2 regions of the Mediterraneibacter torques genome follow, and region 2 is predicted to be linked to the other one. Evidence: predicted binding sites of a transcription regulator. Region 2 holds the regulator's gene; the other holds the start of a gene.
What was found. The regulator HrcA, encoded in region 2, represses chaperone genes, less so after heat shock. The targets are predictions, from matches to a motif close to TGTTAGCACTCNNNNNNNNNGAGTGCTAACA.
Positions count from the first base shown of each region.

Region 1: ACH9UM_RS12585 (Hsp20/alpha crystallin family protein) is a predicted target of HrcA. The motif match lies at 4,070-4,100, and genes of this name have one in related genera.

Region 1 is NZ_CP172594.1:2,689,511-2,697,194, reverse strand. It holds gene ACH9UM_RS12605 (FAD-dependent oxidoreductase) at 1-864, shown strand, start outside; gene ACH9UM_RS12600 (CPBP family intramembrane glutamic endopeptidase) at 970-1,989, opposite strand; gene ACH9UM_RS12595 (helix-turn-helix domain-containing protein) at 2,271-3,038, shown strand; gene ACH9UM_RS12590 (hypothetical protein) at 3,505-3,909, shown strand; gene ACH9UM_RS12585 (Hsp20/alpha crystallin family protein) at 4,172-4,633, shown strand; gene ACH9UM_RS12580 (MATE family efflux transporter) at 4,850-6,223, shown strand; gene ACH9UM_RS12575 (Cof-type HAD-IIB family hydrolase) at 6,424-7,299, shown strand; gene ACH9UM_RS12570 (MurT ligase domain-containing protein) at 7,320-7,684, shown strand, end outside.
Region 2 is NZ_CP172594.1:1,278,313-1,285,996, forward strand. It holds gene dnaJ (molecular chaperone DnaJ) at 1-222, opposite strand, end outside; gene dnaK (molecular chaperone DnaK) at 346-2,220, opposite strand; gene grpE (nucleotide exchange factor GrpE) at 2,280-2,933, opposite strand; gene hrcA (heat-inducible transcriptional repressor HrcA) at 2,961-4,010, opposite strand; gene hemW (radical SAM family heme chaperone HemW) at 4,206-5,477, opposite strand; gene lepA (translation elongation factor 4) at 5,543-7,357, opposite strand; gene holA (DNA polymerase III subunit delta) at 7,419-7,684, opposite strand, start outside.

The sequences.
Region 1 (7,684 bases), 1.4 Mb from region 2:
CAGGAATTAAGTGACAGCCTGCATTTGTCAAGGTGTGCGGTTAATGCGGAAACGATGCAGTGGGATCGGCATTTTATAGAGAAAACAAAGAATCCAAGAAGAGTCTATATTATCGGCGGAGGAATCGGAGGGATGGAAGCTGCCAGAGTGTTAAAGCTTCGTGAGCATGATCCGGTTATTTATGAGAAGAACAACGTTCTTGGCGGCACGTTCATCCCGGCAAGTGCAGAATCTTATAAGGGGAAATTAAGAGAACTTTTGGCATGGTACAGAAGACAAATGAAAGAACTGGATGTGGAGGTTCATTTAGGTAAGGAGATTGACAGCGTTGAAAAGTTCGGCGATGCTCCGGTAATAATTGCAACCGGTTCTGTTCCGCGCGTGATGAAAAATATTCCGGGACATGAACGGATGATTGAGGCATGCGACTATCTGAACGGAAGGGATGTAGGAGAAAGAGTTGTAGTGATCGGAGGAGGCCTTACGGGAAGCGAGATTGCCTATGAGCTTGCGCTTCAGGGAAAGAGACCGGTTATTGTTGAGATGAAAAATGATCTTGTGGCGCAGAAAGGAGTTTGCCTTGCCAATAGTTCCTATTTGAGGGAATGGTTTGAGCTGCACGAAGTTCCGGTATATCTCGAAACAAAGTTAAAAGAAGTAAAAGAACATTCGGTGATCTGTACAGATAAAACCGGAAAAGAGATAGAGATTCCTTGTGACTCTGTGATCGGATCAGTCGGTTACCTGCCTAATCCGCTGGAAAGAAAAGGAAAGAATATTTACCTGGTCGGCGATTGTGAACAGGTTGGAAATTTACGGAGCGTGGTGTGGGGCGCTTACGAGACTGCGATGAAGATTTGCTGATATGACGATGCAGAATGATTGATAGAACAAGAATAGTGAGATATTAGAAAATGCAGCTTTCTCTTGTGAGGGTAAAGCTGCATTTTAATCTGAAAATAGATTTGTTTAAGCGAACAACTGTAAAATAATCTGAATGATCCAAAACAGACAATACAGAATCATTCCGACATTTAAGATGATCGTTGAGAAACGTTTTCCTTTCGGAATTGTGATCTCTCCGGGGGCACATTTGAATTTCTTAAAGTTGATCGCCCAAAATATGATGCCTGTAATGACAAGACCGAAAAGAAGCAGCATGTAAAAACAAATCAAAAGAAACTGAACCGGATGCTGCATAACGAGTCCGACGATGGCTGACGGGTTATTTTCCGCTAACAGAGAAAGCTGATTGAAAAATGTTGATTTCATTAAAAGCAGTCCCGGAATCGAGCCTAAAAAGTTGACTGTCATATGCAGGGCAACCGTGTAGATCAAGCGCCCGGTTTTTACATAAATGAATCCCCAGAACACACCGAGTGTAAATGCGTATACAAATTGATTAAAATTACCGTGGAATAACGCAAACATCAATCCTGACAGAAGGATAGCCGTTGCCTGTCCGTACTGTACTGTCCGGTCGATGATGAGTTTTCGGAAAACATATTCTTCGACGATGGGAGCGCAGATCACCATAAGGAAAAATGCTGTGAGCGGAGACAGTCCGGTAAGAATGTCCTGGATCGGGTTGTCTACGAGATCTCCTTTTAGTGTTCCGAAGATAGCTGTCGTAAATGTGCCTATTACATTCGTAACATACATAAGCGCATAGCACATAAAAAAGGCGATAATCCATTGCCCTGCCGTCATTTTCTTCTTGTGGATGACCATGCCGGGGATCGTGCGTACGATGATGACCAAAAGCGGCATTGCAATAAGATACATCGAAAGCGATGAGATGATCAGGGAAATATTCGGATTCACCATAAGCTGGGGTGCGATCAACTGAATCAATGTAATGACAGAAATCTGCACTCCCGAAATTATGATCGCTCCACAGAAATAAAAAAGTCCGATCTTGGAAAAATGACTCTTGTGTTTTTTTAACGGATCGGACGGAGCCGGGATGATAAGTTCAGTGTTTTCCATATGAAATAACCTCCTCTTGCGTAAGATTAAAAATCAATAAAAAATTTTACGTCTATTATCCCATTTTGCGAAGCAAAAATCAATAAAAACAGAACTTATATTTGCAGCCGGTGAGATGCTAAGGCAGCAAGGTGTTAATTTTAGAAATCGATGTTATAAGGAATATTTTCAAAATATGAAGAGGTAAAAATTATTTGCGCCCGAAAAAGGAGGGGGTAAATAAAGTTTGCTGGACTTTGCAGAGTGGAGAGATAAAATAAAATAAAAAGGAGGTAAGCGGTATGAAAATAGGAGAAACAATTTTAAAATTACGAGAAGAAAAAAAGATGTCTCAAGAAGAGTTTGCACAATATTATCATGTGACGAGGCAAACTATTTCAAACTGGGAAAAGGAAAAGAATTATCCGGATTTACAAACATTAGTAAAGATTAGTGACGAATCAGGAGTTCCGTTGGATTCTATGCTTAAGGATAACTTCTCTATGGTACAAGAAATCGATAAAAAAGTAAGACACTTAAAAATATTTAAAATAGGAACAATAGTAGTATTGGCGATAGTTATTTTAGTTTCAGCTTATATAGGAATTCAAAACGGCAAGCAGGACCATCTTGTGCGGACATATGAAGATAAGTTGGAGGAACTTGGATTTGAGCAAGAAGGTAATAATTATTGCCTCACAGATTCCGATTTTAAGTATGATATTTATATGTTTGACAGACCTTCTATATGGAAATGGAATCAGGAAATGAGTGACAGAGAGAAATTTATCGTAGCCACACTTCTCGTAAAGAATAGCGATTTGGAAGAAAATCCGGGTATTACAATTCGGAAAACAGGCGATTTTATAACACTTTATATTTCAAGAGAAAACCATTTGGCAGACGACGGTTCTACAAAACCAAAAGAGTATAGTCTTGATAGAAACGGTCAGATAAAACATAAAGAAAAAATGGAAGCAGATGATTATGAAGTATATGCTAAACTGAAAGAGGAGATAGAGAATGGAGTGAAAAAACTCAATGAAATGTATTCAAACATTTATGAATAAAAATATTTGTATAATGATTGCAAGGTCGAATAATAGGGTGTTGAATGCTTGACACCCTTCTTTTGATTAATCTAAACTATAAGAAAGTGTTGCGGAGTTGTGGTGTACGGTTGCAAAAATCCGATTGAACTAATATTTTGTAGCTATAATATGGGCATGCAAATACTTGCATAACAAGTATAATAAATGTGTGGTGTTTTTTAGAACAGGTTCTTGTACCGAAATTCGGTACAAGAAAGAATAGGATGAGAAGCAGACAGCATCTCAACCGGATGCTTCTGCTTCTACACAGAAAAATAACGCTTCCCAAACAACAGGGGAATCTAATGGAGGGAACTCAGGAAACGGCGGAACTCAAAATACAGCTCCGGTACATACTCATGATTATAGTATTCCGATCTATACAGGAGAATGGGTAGTCGATCAGGAAGCTTGGACAGAAACTGTCAATGAACCAGTATATGAAATGGTAGAACATACAATTTGTAGCACATGTCAAGCTGATATCTCAGGAGTTGCAGGACAACATTTAGACGAGACAATGCATGCGGGATATTACTCGGGCTGGAGAAAAGAGCAAACAGGAACAAAAACGTATACAGTTAATCATCCAGAACAAGGGCATTACGAATCGATTGTGACCGGATATAATGTAGCTGTGGAGCAGTTCAATGAAATGGAAGTTTATAACCATATCACAGACTGGTTCAGGATCGAAAAGAGATTGCGAAGAGGGATTTGGTTCAGATTATGTGACGGCTCAGATTTCTTTAAGAATGATTACAGAACTACTCGCTATGGACCTCATGACCTGCATTCATTCGGTCGCGGCTATCGCCTTATAAGCGAAAAAAATGATCTCCACTTATGAGATCAAACTCTCAACGGGAGCTCATTTTTCGCTTGCATGGCTTGTAGTTTTAGCGCAAATGGTGTCAAATTGGTGTCAAAACAGAAAAAATCACAATTTCAAAAGAAATAAGATACTGCAAACCATTGATTTTAAAGGGTTTGCAAAAAAATAGCAAAAATATTAGCACTCAACCCTTGACAGTGCTAATAACGGGTGCTATATTACAGATATAACAAAGAAAACAATAAATTCAAAAGTGTTTTGAAAGGAGATATGACTTATGTTGATGCCTAGTATTTTTGGAGAGAATTTGTTTGACGATGATTGGATGGATTTCCCGTTTGAGAGATTTGACAGAGATTTCTGGGGAAAGAAAAATCCGCTGTATGGTAAGAATGCCAAAAACATGATGAAGACAGATATTCGTGAGCATGAAGCGGGATATGAGTTGGATATTGATCTTCCGGGATTTAAAAAGGACGAGATTACCGTGGATCTTGAAAATGGTTATCTGACCATCTCGGCGGCGAAAGGACTTGACAAGGACGAGGAAGATAAGAAGGGAAAATACATTCGGAAAGAGCGTTATGCAGGTACAATGCAGAGGAGTTTTTATGTAGGCGATGCGATCACTCACGAAGATATTAAAGCAAAATTTGAAAACGGTATTTTGAGCCTGACAATTCCGAAAAAGGATGCGAAAGCAGTAGAGACTAAGAAATCCATTGCGATTGAAGGATAAATTCATTTCTTTTGACAAGTTTTTGACGGTAGTGAACGGGAACGGCGAGTGTGCTGTTCCCGTTCACTGCCGTTTTTACATGCAAGAGCGGATGTAAGGATATTGCAGGAATAAAATCGAGAAAAAGTTTTAGAAAAATCACTTTTCGCGGTTTTTATATCTGTGAGAAAGTGATAATATATAACCTGAAATCTTAGGGAGAGGGTTATATGAGTTATGAAAAAAGAAAATGATTTTGGCAGGGATTCTATTCCTTTGCTTGTATTAAAAATTTCAATTCCGTTTATGTTCGCGCAATTTGTTAATGTGCTGTACAGTATTGTGGATAGAATCTATATAGGAAATATTCCGGTGATCGGGGCTGACTCGCTGGCAGGCGCGGGGGTATGTGCTCCGATCATTACATTGTTGTCATCGTTCGGAACGCTGATCGGTATCGGGGGTTCCGTCTTGTTTTCGGTACGTCTCGGGGCGGGAGATGAAAAAAGCGCTAAGCAGATACTGGCAAACAGTTTTTCTATGCTGCTTATTTTTTCGGGAATATTGACGATTGTATTTTTACTTACGAAAGATTATTTACTGAGATGGTTTGGGGCAAGCGCAGATATATTTCCGTATGCCAATACTTATATGACTATTTACACGCTTGGAACTTTTTTCGCTCTTTTGTCAATGGGGATGAATTATTTTATTACGGCACAGGGATATCCGGGGCTTGGAATGCTGACGACACTGATCGGAGCAATCGTAAATATCGTGCTTGATCCGGTATTTATTTTCGGACTTGAAATGGATATTGCGGGGGCGGCAGTGGCTACGGTGATTGCACAGATGTCATCATGCATCTTTGTTCTTTATACATTGAAGAGAAAGAAGATGCGTATTCCGCTGACGCTGGTGAAGCCTGAGCGGGAGATTGGAAAACGAATCGTGAAGATTGGTTTCTCTCCGTTTTTGATTCTGGCATCAGACAGTGTGATCATCATTGCGCTGAATGCTGTTTTGCAGTATTACGGCGGAGCAGACTACGGGGATACGTTGATCACGGCGGCTACGATCGTGCAAAGCTATATGCTTTTGATCACGGCGCCGATGCTTGGCGTGACAGGAGGGTCGCAGCCGCTTATTAGTTATAATTATGGAGCAAACAGAGCGGATCGTATTCGGAAAACAGTGCTCTGGGTGTTGATGCTCTGTGTTTTCTTTACGGCGGTGATGTTTATTATTTCAAGAGTGGCTCCGCAGTATTTTGTTCGTATTTTTACGGATAATGCAGAGTACCGGGAACTGTCCGTGTGGGGGATCAAAGTGTTTACTCTGATGGTTGTTCCGTTAAGTCTGCAGTATGTTTTTGTTGATGCGCTTACTGCTCTTGGCATGACGAAGTTGTCTCTTGGGATGTCTGTTGTAAGAAAAGTTTTTTACTTTTCATCAACATGTTTTCTCCCGGCGTTGTTTACGGCGAAAGATGCTTTTTATGCGGAGCCGGTGGCGGATATACTGGCGGCATCGGTGACAAGCGTTGTTTTTTTCTTTGTATATAGGAAATATCTGAAAGGCAGCGGAAGACTTGGGGAAATCAAACTGTAGAAACGACTGTGACGGTTATGGAAAAACGACTGTGCAGGTTAGGGCGATTTGTGTTGTAAAATGCGGGGAAAAACTTTATAATAGATAGAATAGCAAGTAACCGCACACAGATGTCCGTCGGTAAAAACATGCAAGCATGTTTTATGCTCTACGTACACTGTATGGCTGAACTATTGTATATAGATTGGAGATATGAAGATATGATCAAAGTGATAGCGAGCGATATGGATGGAACGCTTCTTTGTGATGACCACAGAATCGCTCCGGATACGATCGCGGCAGTAAAGGAAGCGTGTGCGGCAGGCATCCGGTTTATGGTGGCGACAGGCAGAGGTTATGAAGGCGCTATGGCAGAGCTTGACGGAACAGGAATTGTTTGTGATTATATATTGGGAAGCGGAGCGGAAGTCAGAGATCCGCAGAGAAAAATTGTAAAAGAATGCGGCATCGGAATGGAGTTGTGCAGAGAGATCTGCGAAGAGGTGAAAGAATTTCCGATATCGATCGTATTTCTTACAAATGAAGGCGATTACCGTATCGGAACGGAAAAAGAAGTCGAAGAAAGTATTATAGCGGAGATGCAGCTTTTTCATGTAAATATGACCCGGGAAGAGGTCGTGAAAACAAGCGAATATCGCAGGGCGATAGAAAGTGTAAAGGTTGTTTCTGATTTTGAAGAGATTGAGAAAGCGGGTATCCCGGTGTTTAAACTATTTATGTTTTCACATGATCTTGAGTTAGTCCGCAGGGTGACAAAACATCTTGAAAAAAATCCTAAAATCGCAGTCGCTTCATCATTTGAATCAAATGTGGAGATCACGGATGCAAGAGCGCAGAAAGGTCCGATATTGAAGGAATATATCGAGTCGCTTGGATATACTATGGATGAGGTTATGGTTCTCGGAGACAGTTTGAATGATTATTCGATGATGTCAATGGATTTCGGAGCGACGGTAGCGATGGGAAATGCGGTTTCGGAATTGAAAAAAGCGGCAAAATATATTACGAAGTCAAATGATGAGCTTGGTGTTGCGTATGCCATTCGGGAACTGTTAAAAAAGCAGAAAAATAAATAAAAAGGGAAATTGGTTCAAGTATGAGATTGAGAAGTAAATTTGCTGTGAAATGCGCGAAAGCGACGAGCAGTCTGATCAAAAAGTTAAACCGTGGAAGCGGGGTGACGCTTCCGGGATATGTGGCGCGTCTGATCGATCCGAATATACTGAAGGAATTATCGGGTCAGGTTAGAAAAAAGACGATCGTCACAATGGGAACAAACGGAAAGACAACGACGAACGCGATTTTATGTAAGGCGTTAGAGCATGAAGGTCAGAAAGTGATTATTAACCGTACGGGCGCTAATATGTTAAACGGAATTATTTCGGCGTTTGTTCTTGCAACAGACAAGCATGGCAATCTGGATGCGGATTATGCATGCATAGAAGTAGATGAGATCGCATC
Region 2 (7,684 bases):
CGCGTGACCAAACTGATCATATTTCTGTCGTTTTTCAGGATCGCTTAAAACAGCATATGCTTCTGATGCCTCTTTAAATTTCTTTTCCGCCTCGGCATCCCCCGGGTTCATATCGGGATGGTACTTCTTTGCCAGTACACGGTATGCTTTTTTGATCGCCGCCTCATCAGCATCTTTCCCGATGCCGAGCACCTCGTAATAATCTCTCTTTGACTCTGCCATAATACGAATACTCTACCTTTCCTCAAGAAAATTCTACGAAACCGCTTTTTACACGATCCCGTAGAATTTTTATTTTACATTTTGCCTGATATTTCAAGCTTTTATCTCGTTTCCTCTGATATCTTAAACTTCTTTATAATCTCCGTCTACGACATCATCTCCGTTGAATCCTTCCGGAGCCGGTCCTGCATCCTGACCTGGATTCGGTCCTGCTGCACCTGCACCTGCCGCTGCGCCTGCCTGCTCATACATCTTTGTGAAAAGTTTCTGTGCGCTTTCCATCAGTTTTTCCTTCGCAGCTTTGATCTCAGCCACATCGGCTTCAGATGTATTTTCCGGAGTTGATTTTGCCAGCACGTCTTTTAACGCCTGCATATCGGCTTCTACAGCCGCTTTATCGTTGGCATCCAGTTTATCGCCGACTTCCTTGATTGCCTTTTCTGTCTGGAATACCATTGCATCAGCTTCATTTCTTGTATCGATCGCCTCTTTACGTTTCTTATCCTGAGCTTCAAACTCAGCAGCTTCTTTTACCGCTTTATCAATATCGGAATCTGACATATTAGAACCTGCTGTGATCGTGATATGCTGTTCTTTTCCTGTTCCGAGATCTTTTGCAGATACGTTGACGATACCGTTTGCATCAATATCGAAAGTAACTTCGATCTGCGGGATTCCACGCGGAGCCGGCGGGATTCCGTCAAGTCTGAACTGTCCGAGTGATTTATTATCTTTTGCGAACTGTCTTTCTCCCTGTACGACATTGATATCTACCGCTGTCTGGTTGTCTGCCGCTGTAGAGAATATCTGGCTTTTCTTTGTCGGGATCGTTGTATTTCTCTCGATCAATCTTGTGGCAACTCCGCCCATTGTTTCGATAGAAAGAGAAAGCGGTGTAACATCAAGAAGAAGGATATCTCCTGCTCCTGCGTCTCCTGCAAGTTTTCCTCCCTGAACAGAAGCTCCAAGAGCAACACATTCATCCGGATTCAAAGATTTGCTCGGTTCTTTTCCTGTCAGTCTCTTTACTTCTTCCTGTACTGCCGGAATACGTGTAGATCCGCCTACAAGCAATACCTGACCGAGATCTGCCGCTGTAAGTCCCGCATCGGAAAGAGCGCGTCTTACCGGCTCTGCCGTTCTGTCTACGAGATCTCTTGTCAGCTCATCGAATTTTGCTCTTGTCAGATTCATATCAAAGTGTTTCGGTCCTTCGGCAGTTGCCGTAATGAACGGAAGGTTGATATTTGTTGTTGTTGCGGAAGAAAGTTCTTTTTTTGCTTTCTCTGCCGCTTCTTTTAATCTTTGAAGAGCCATCTTATCCGTTGAAAGGTCAACGCCTTCTTTTGCCTTAAAATCTGCCAGCATATAATCTGTAATCTTCTGGTCAAAGTCATCACCGCCAAGACGGTTATCTCCTGCTGTTGAGAGAACTTCGATCACGCCGTCGCCGATCTCGATAATGGAAACGTCAAACGTACCACCTCCAAGGTCGTATACCATGATTTTCTGCTCTTTCTCATTGTCCAGGCCGTAAGCAAGAGCCGCTGCCGTAGGCTCGTTGATGATACGTTTTACATCAAGACCTGCGATCTTTCCTGCATCTTTTGTAGCCTGACGCTGCGCGTCGTTGAAGTATGCCGGAACTGTAATAACAGCTTCCGTTACTTTTTCTCCCAAATAACCTTCTGCATCCGCTTTCAATTTCTGAAGGATCATTGCGGAAATTTCCTGAGGAGAATATTTTTTCTCATCGATCGTCACTTTAAAATCGCTTCCCATCTCTCTTTTGATAGAAGAAATTGTTTTGTCTGCGTTTGTAACTGCCTGACGTTTTGCCGGCTCTCCTACGAGACGCTCTCCTGTCTTTGTAAACGCTACGACTGACGGCGTTGTTCTTGCGCCTTCTGTGTTTGCGATCACTGTCGGCTGTCCGCCTTCCATAACAGCTACGCAACTGTTTGTTGTACCAAGGTCAATACCGATTATTTTTCCCATGATTTTTTCCTCCTGCTTCTTATCGCTTTTTATTATTCTGAAATAAAGTTGCTTTTCTACTAATTTGCTACTTTTACCATACTGTGTCTTACGACGCTGTCATGATACATATAGCCTTTTTGAAATTCTTCCGTGATGATGTTTTCACCCGCTTCCTCATCTTCCACATGCATAACCGCATTATGGAAATCAGGATTAAATTCCTGGCCTACCGCTTCGATCGGTTTTACACCGACCCCTTCCAAAGTCGTCATGATCTGTTTGTAGATTTTTTCCATTCCTTCTACAAAAGGATCTTCCTTACTTTCCTCCGGCACGGCTGCAAGACCACGTTCAAAATTATCGATAACCGGAAGAATTTTTTCTATGATATCTTTCGCTCCGATTTCATACATTTGAGATTTTTCTCTCTCTGTACGCTTGCGGAAGTTATCAAACTCTGCCATTTGACGGGTGAGACGATCAGTCAATTCTTCAATCTTCTCGTCTTTTTTATCTTTTTTTTCTTTCTTTGCGAAAAACTTTTTCTTTTCTTTTGATTCTGTATCTTTTGTATCCTGAGACTCTTCCGTCTCTTTTGAAGCTTCCTCCTCAACAGATCCTTTCGTCTCTGCCGCCTCGTCCTGCTCATCTGCAGCCGCTTCGTCTTCCATCTTTGCCGCTTCTGCCTTTGCTTCCTCGACAGCTTCTTTTATCATATCTTCTTTGCTCATCTTGTCACCCACCGGCTTTCCACCTTTCTATCCTTTTGGATCTTTATTATAAATCGCATCCAACTCTCCCTGCAGAATTTTCAGCGTCTTCATGACATGTTCATAATCCATCCGTTTCGGTCCGATAATGCCGATCGTTCCTTTCATGCCTTCGCCAAGTTCATACGTCGCTGTCACGACACTGCAGTCCTTCATTGTTTTAACCGGAGTCTCATCTCCGATATAAACCTGTATTCCGTGACTATCCTCACTTGCCAGTGTCTCTGTCACAAGATCGGCGAGCTGCTGCTTCTCTTCAAATGCACTGATGATCTCCTGTGCGCTTTGCTTATCGCTCAACTCCGGATACTTAAAGATGTTCGTAGCTCCGCTTGTATAAATCTTCATATCTTCTTCTACATGGATCGTCTCTGCCACCGCATCCAGTACATGAGCGACAACCTCACTGTGAATGCCTGCCTGCTCTTTCAGCCTTGCGATCAATCCAAGTGTGATCTGATCGATCGGAAGTCCGTTCAATGTAGTATTAAGAAGCATATTTAACTTCAGAAGATTCTCATTACTTAACATTTCCCCTACTTCGATGATCTTATTCTTGATTACATTACCGCCAAGTACGATAACCGCTACGATCTGTTCTGCATCAACTTGAGAAAGCTGAATAAATTTCAGCGTATTCCGATTGTTAATCGGAGACGATACCATCGTCGCATAATTCGTATTCGTCGCCAAAACTCTTGCTGCCTGCTGTAATACTTTCTCAACCTTATCGGTTTTCTCCAACATCGCGCTTTCTCTTTTTGCAATCTCTTGTTCTTTTTCTTCCATCAGCATATCAACATAAAGCCGATATCCTTTATCCGAAGGAATCCTTCCCGCCGACGTATGCGGCTGAAAAATATAACCGAGATCTTCAAGATCTGCCATCTCGTTCCTGATCGTCGCGGAACTTAAATTCAGATCTGTATATTTAGAAAGTGTCCGCGAGCCAACCGGTTCTCCGGTCTCAAGGTAATTCTGTATGATCGCTTTTAATATAGTAAGTTTTCTTTCACTTAACGACGTATCGACCGCCACAGCTTTTCCTCCTCTCTCGCTATTAGCACTCTTTTCTTTCGAGTGCTAACACCTTTCGTATATTAAGATAGCACTGCATTTTCCTTTTGTCAACAGTGTTTATTATTTTTTTATTTATTTCTGTACATCCGAAACGATGTCTTCTATCTGAATTTCCTATTATCCGAAAGAGGCAGAATCACAGCATCCGCTTTTTCAAAACAAAAACTCACTCATTACATAGTTGCTTATATCAACTCCCCGCTCTGTCAGGCGGATCTGCCCTTTTTCTTTTATCAAAAGACGTTCTTTTTCAAGTTTTCCGATCGTTTCTCCGTAAACCGTATCTATTTGCACCCCGAATGTTTCAAAAAAACTTTTTTCCGACACTCCATCTGTTTTCCGCAGTCCGAGAAACATGAATTCTTCCATTTGCTCTTGCACTGACAGTACACTTACTTCTTCTGCTTTTTCCCATACCGCTTTTTTACTCTCTTCTTTTTTGCCGTCCGGATCTACAGTCTTATTCAGTCTTATATAAACATCCATTTTATCTGTATTGCAGAATCGGTGTTCGGCAATCAGAGAGGACGCCCCCAGTCCCAGTCCGAGATATTCTCTTCGCTCCCAATACCCTAAATTATGCCTGCACTCATATCCCGGTTTTGCATAATTTGAAATCTCATATCTCTCATACCCGTATTCCCGAAGGATCTTCTCTGTTATTTCATAAATCGCCCGTTCTGTATCTTCATCGGGAAGCGGAAGTATCTGTCTGTCTTTTCTTATATTACCGTCTTTATCTGATACTTCCGGCATACTACTCTCGCGGGACAACAGTTCTTTTTGGCATATCCGCTCCCCATCCTCCCCGTAAATCGTACCGAAAACAGTTCCTTCTTCTATAATTAAACTATATGCGGAAATATGTTCCGGCTGTAACTGCGCAACTGTGCGAAGCGTTGTTTCCCAGCTCTTTTTTGTCTGCCCGGGAATCGCCGAGATCAAATCGATATTAACGTTATGAAATCCTGCTTTTCTTACCATCTTCCATGTAGTGAGAAATTCATCATATGTATGGATACGTCCAAGCATTTTCAGTTCTCCGTCATCGACCGATTGAAGACCGATACTTAACCGGTTCACTCCGCATGTTTTCCACATGTTTATCTTTTCTTCCGACACAGTTCCGGGATTTACTTCCATCGTTATTTCCGCATTCTCCGCAATATCGAAACTTTCCCGCAAAGCACGAAAAATAGAGGCAGTGTATACTCCCTCTAATATAGAAGGAGTTCCACCGCCTAAAAAAATCGTTGTCACGCAATAATCCGAAAACTGTTCTTTTTTTCCTTTTATCTCCTCCGCAAGAGCTTCCACATAAGCAGAAACCTCCTCTTGCTTTGCAGAAAACGAAAGGAAATCACAATACGCACATTTCTTTACGCAAAAAGGAATATGCACATACAGTTCCAGTTCTTTTTTCATATTTTCCTTTACCTCTTTAAGATGTTTTAAACATCACTTTTTCACTTATACATCGACAACAAAAATCACTCGTCATCCAACTTCAGTACGCTCATAAATGCTTTCTGCGGTATCTCTACGCTGCCGACCTGACGCATTCTTTTCTTTCCCTCTTTCTGCTTTTCAAGCAGTTTTCTCTTACGTGAAATATCACCGCCATAACATTTTGCCAACACATCTTTTCTCATTGCCTTTACTGTTTCACGAGCGATGATCTTACTTCCGACTGCCGCCTGTATCGGAATCTCAAAAAGCTGTCTCGGAATTTCTTCTTTTAATTTCGCGCACATTTTTCTTCCGCGGTCATAAGCGCTTCCTGCAAATACAATAAACGACAATGCATCCACTTCTTCTTTATTAATAAGAATATCAAGCTTCACAAGTTCAGATTTCTGATATCCCATCATCTCATAATCAAATGACGCATATCCTCTTGATCTTGACTTCAATGCATCGAAAAAGTCATAGATGATTTCATTCAGCGGAAGATGATAATTCAATACGGCACGTTTTTCCTCGATATATTCCATTCCCTGATAAATGCCTCTGCGTTCCTGACAAAGATCCATGATCGCACCGATATATTCCGATGTAACCATGATCTCCGCTTTTACCATAGGTTCTTCCATATAATCAATCTCCGCCGGATCCGGCATATTCGTCGGATTTGTCAGATCGATCACTTCTCCGTTTGTTTTATGGATTTTGTAAATTACACTCGGCGCCGTTGTTACGAGATCCAAATTATATTCCCTCTCCAAACGTTCCTGGATAATCTCAAGGTGAAGAAGTCCGAGAAATCCGCAGCGGAATCCAAACCCAAGAGCGACCGATGTTTCCGCTTCAAATTGCAGCGCCGCATCGTTGAGCTGTAATTTTTCAAGAGCGTCTCGAAGATCCGGATACTTTGCTCCGTCTGCCGGATAAAGTCCGCAGTATACCATCGGATTTACTTTTTTATATCCCGGCAAAGGCGAGTCACACGGTCTTGACGCATCAGTCACTGTATCGCCCACCCGCGTCTCTTTTACATTCTTCAGGCTGGCAGTAATATATCCGACCATTCCGGCGCTCAACTCTTCACATGGTATAAATCTTCCCGCTCCGAAAGTTCCGACTTCCACAACATCTGCCTGAGCGCCTGTCGCCATCATAAGCATCGGAGTTCCTTTCTTCACCGTTCCTTCCTTTATCCTGCAAAATACAATGACCCCTTTGTAAGAATCATAGACGGAGTCAAAGATCAGCGCTTTTAACGGAGCCTTTGGATCTCCCTGAGGCGCAGGAACTTTTTTCACGATCTGCTCCAATACGTCATGGATATTTTGTCCTGTCTTAGCTGAAATAAGCGGGGCATCTTCCGCTTCAATACCGATCACATCCTCAATTTCTTCTTTCACCCTCTCCGGATCTGCACTCGGAAGATCGATCTTATTGATCACCGGGATCACATCAAGGTCATGATCCAACGCAAGATATACATTCGCCAATGTCTGTGCTTCTACTCCCTGAGCTGCGTCAACTACTAAAATCGCTCCGTCACACGCAGCCAGACTTCTTGAAACTTCGTAATTAAAGTCTACATGTCCCGGCGTATCGATCAGGTTAAACATATATTCCTCCCCGTCGTCTGCCTTATATACGGTACGAACCGTCTGTGCTTTAATCGTAATTCCGCGTTCTCTTTCAAGCTCCATGTTGTCAAGCACCTGAGACTGCATCTCTCTGCTCGTCAAGAGGCCTGTCTGTTCAATAATCCTGTCTGCTAACGTAGATTTTCCGTGATCGATATGCGCGATAATACAAAAATTTCTTATTTTACTCTGATCTATAACTGACAATTTCATTCCTCCATTATTTGCATATTTTATATGATTTCTGTATTTGATTTTGTGATAAACTTCACTGCTTTCCCGAATTCTTCACAATAAAAAGTTCCACAGCCAAAGTATCTGTCATAAGTCCGGTCTTAACATTTTGCTCTAACTGCGCCCCTTCTTCCATAACAGTTCTCAGCTCTCCGAGTTCATATCGTTTCGCCGCATCCATATACCTTCCCGCAGCAAACGGATGGATCCCTGCCTTTGAAGCGATTTCCTTCTTCCCGTATCCATTCGCCATCAGACCTTTGACATGAAATAAAAGGCGGTATTCTCTCGTCATCAAAA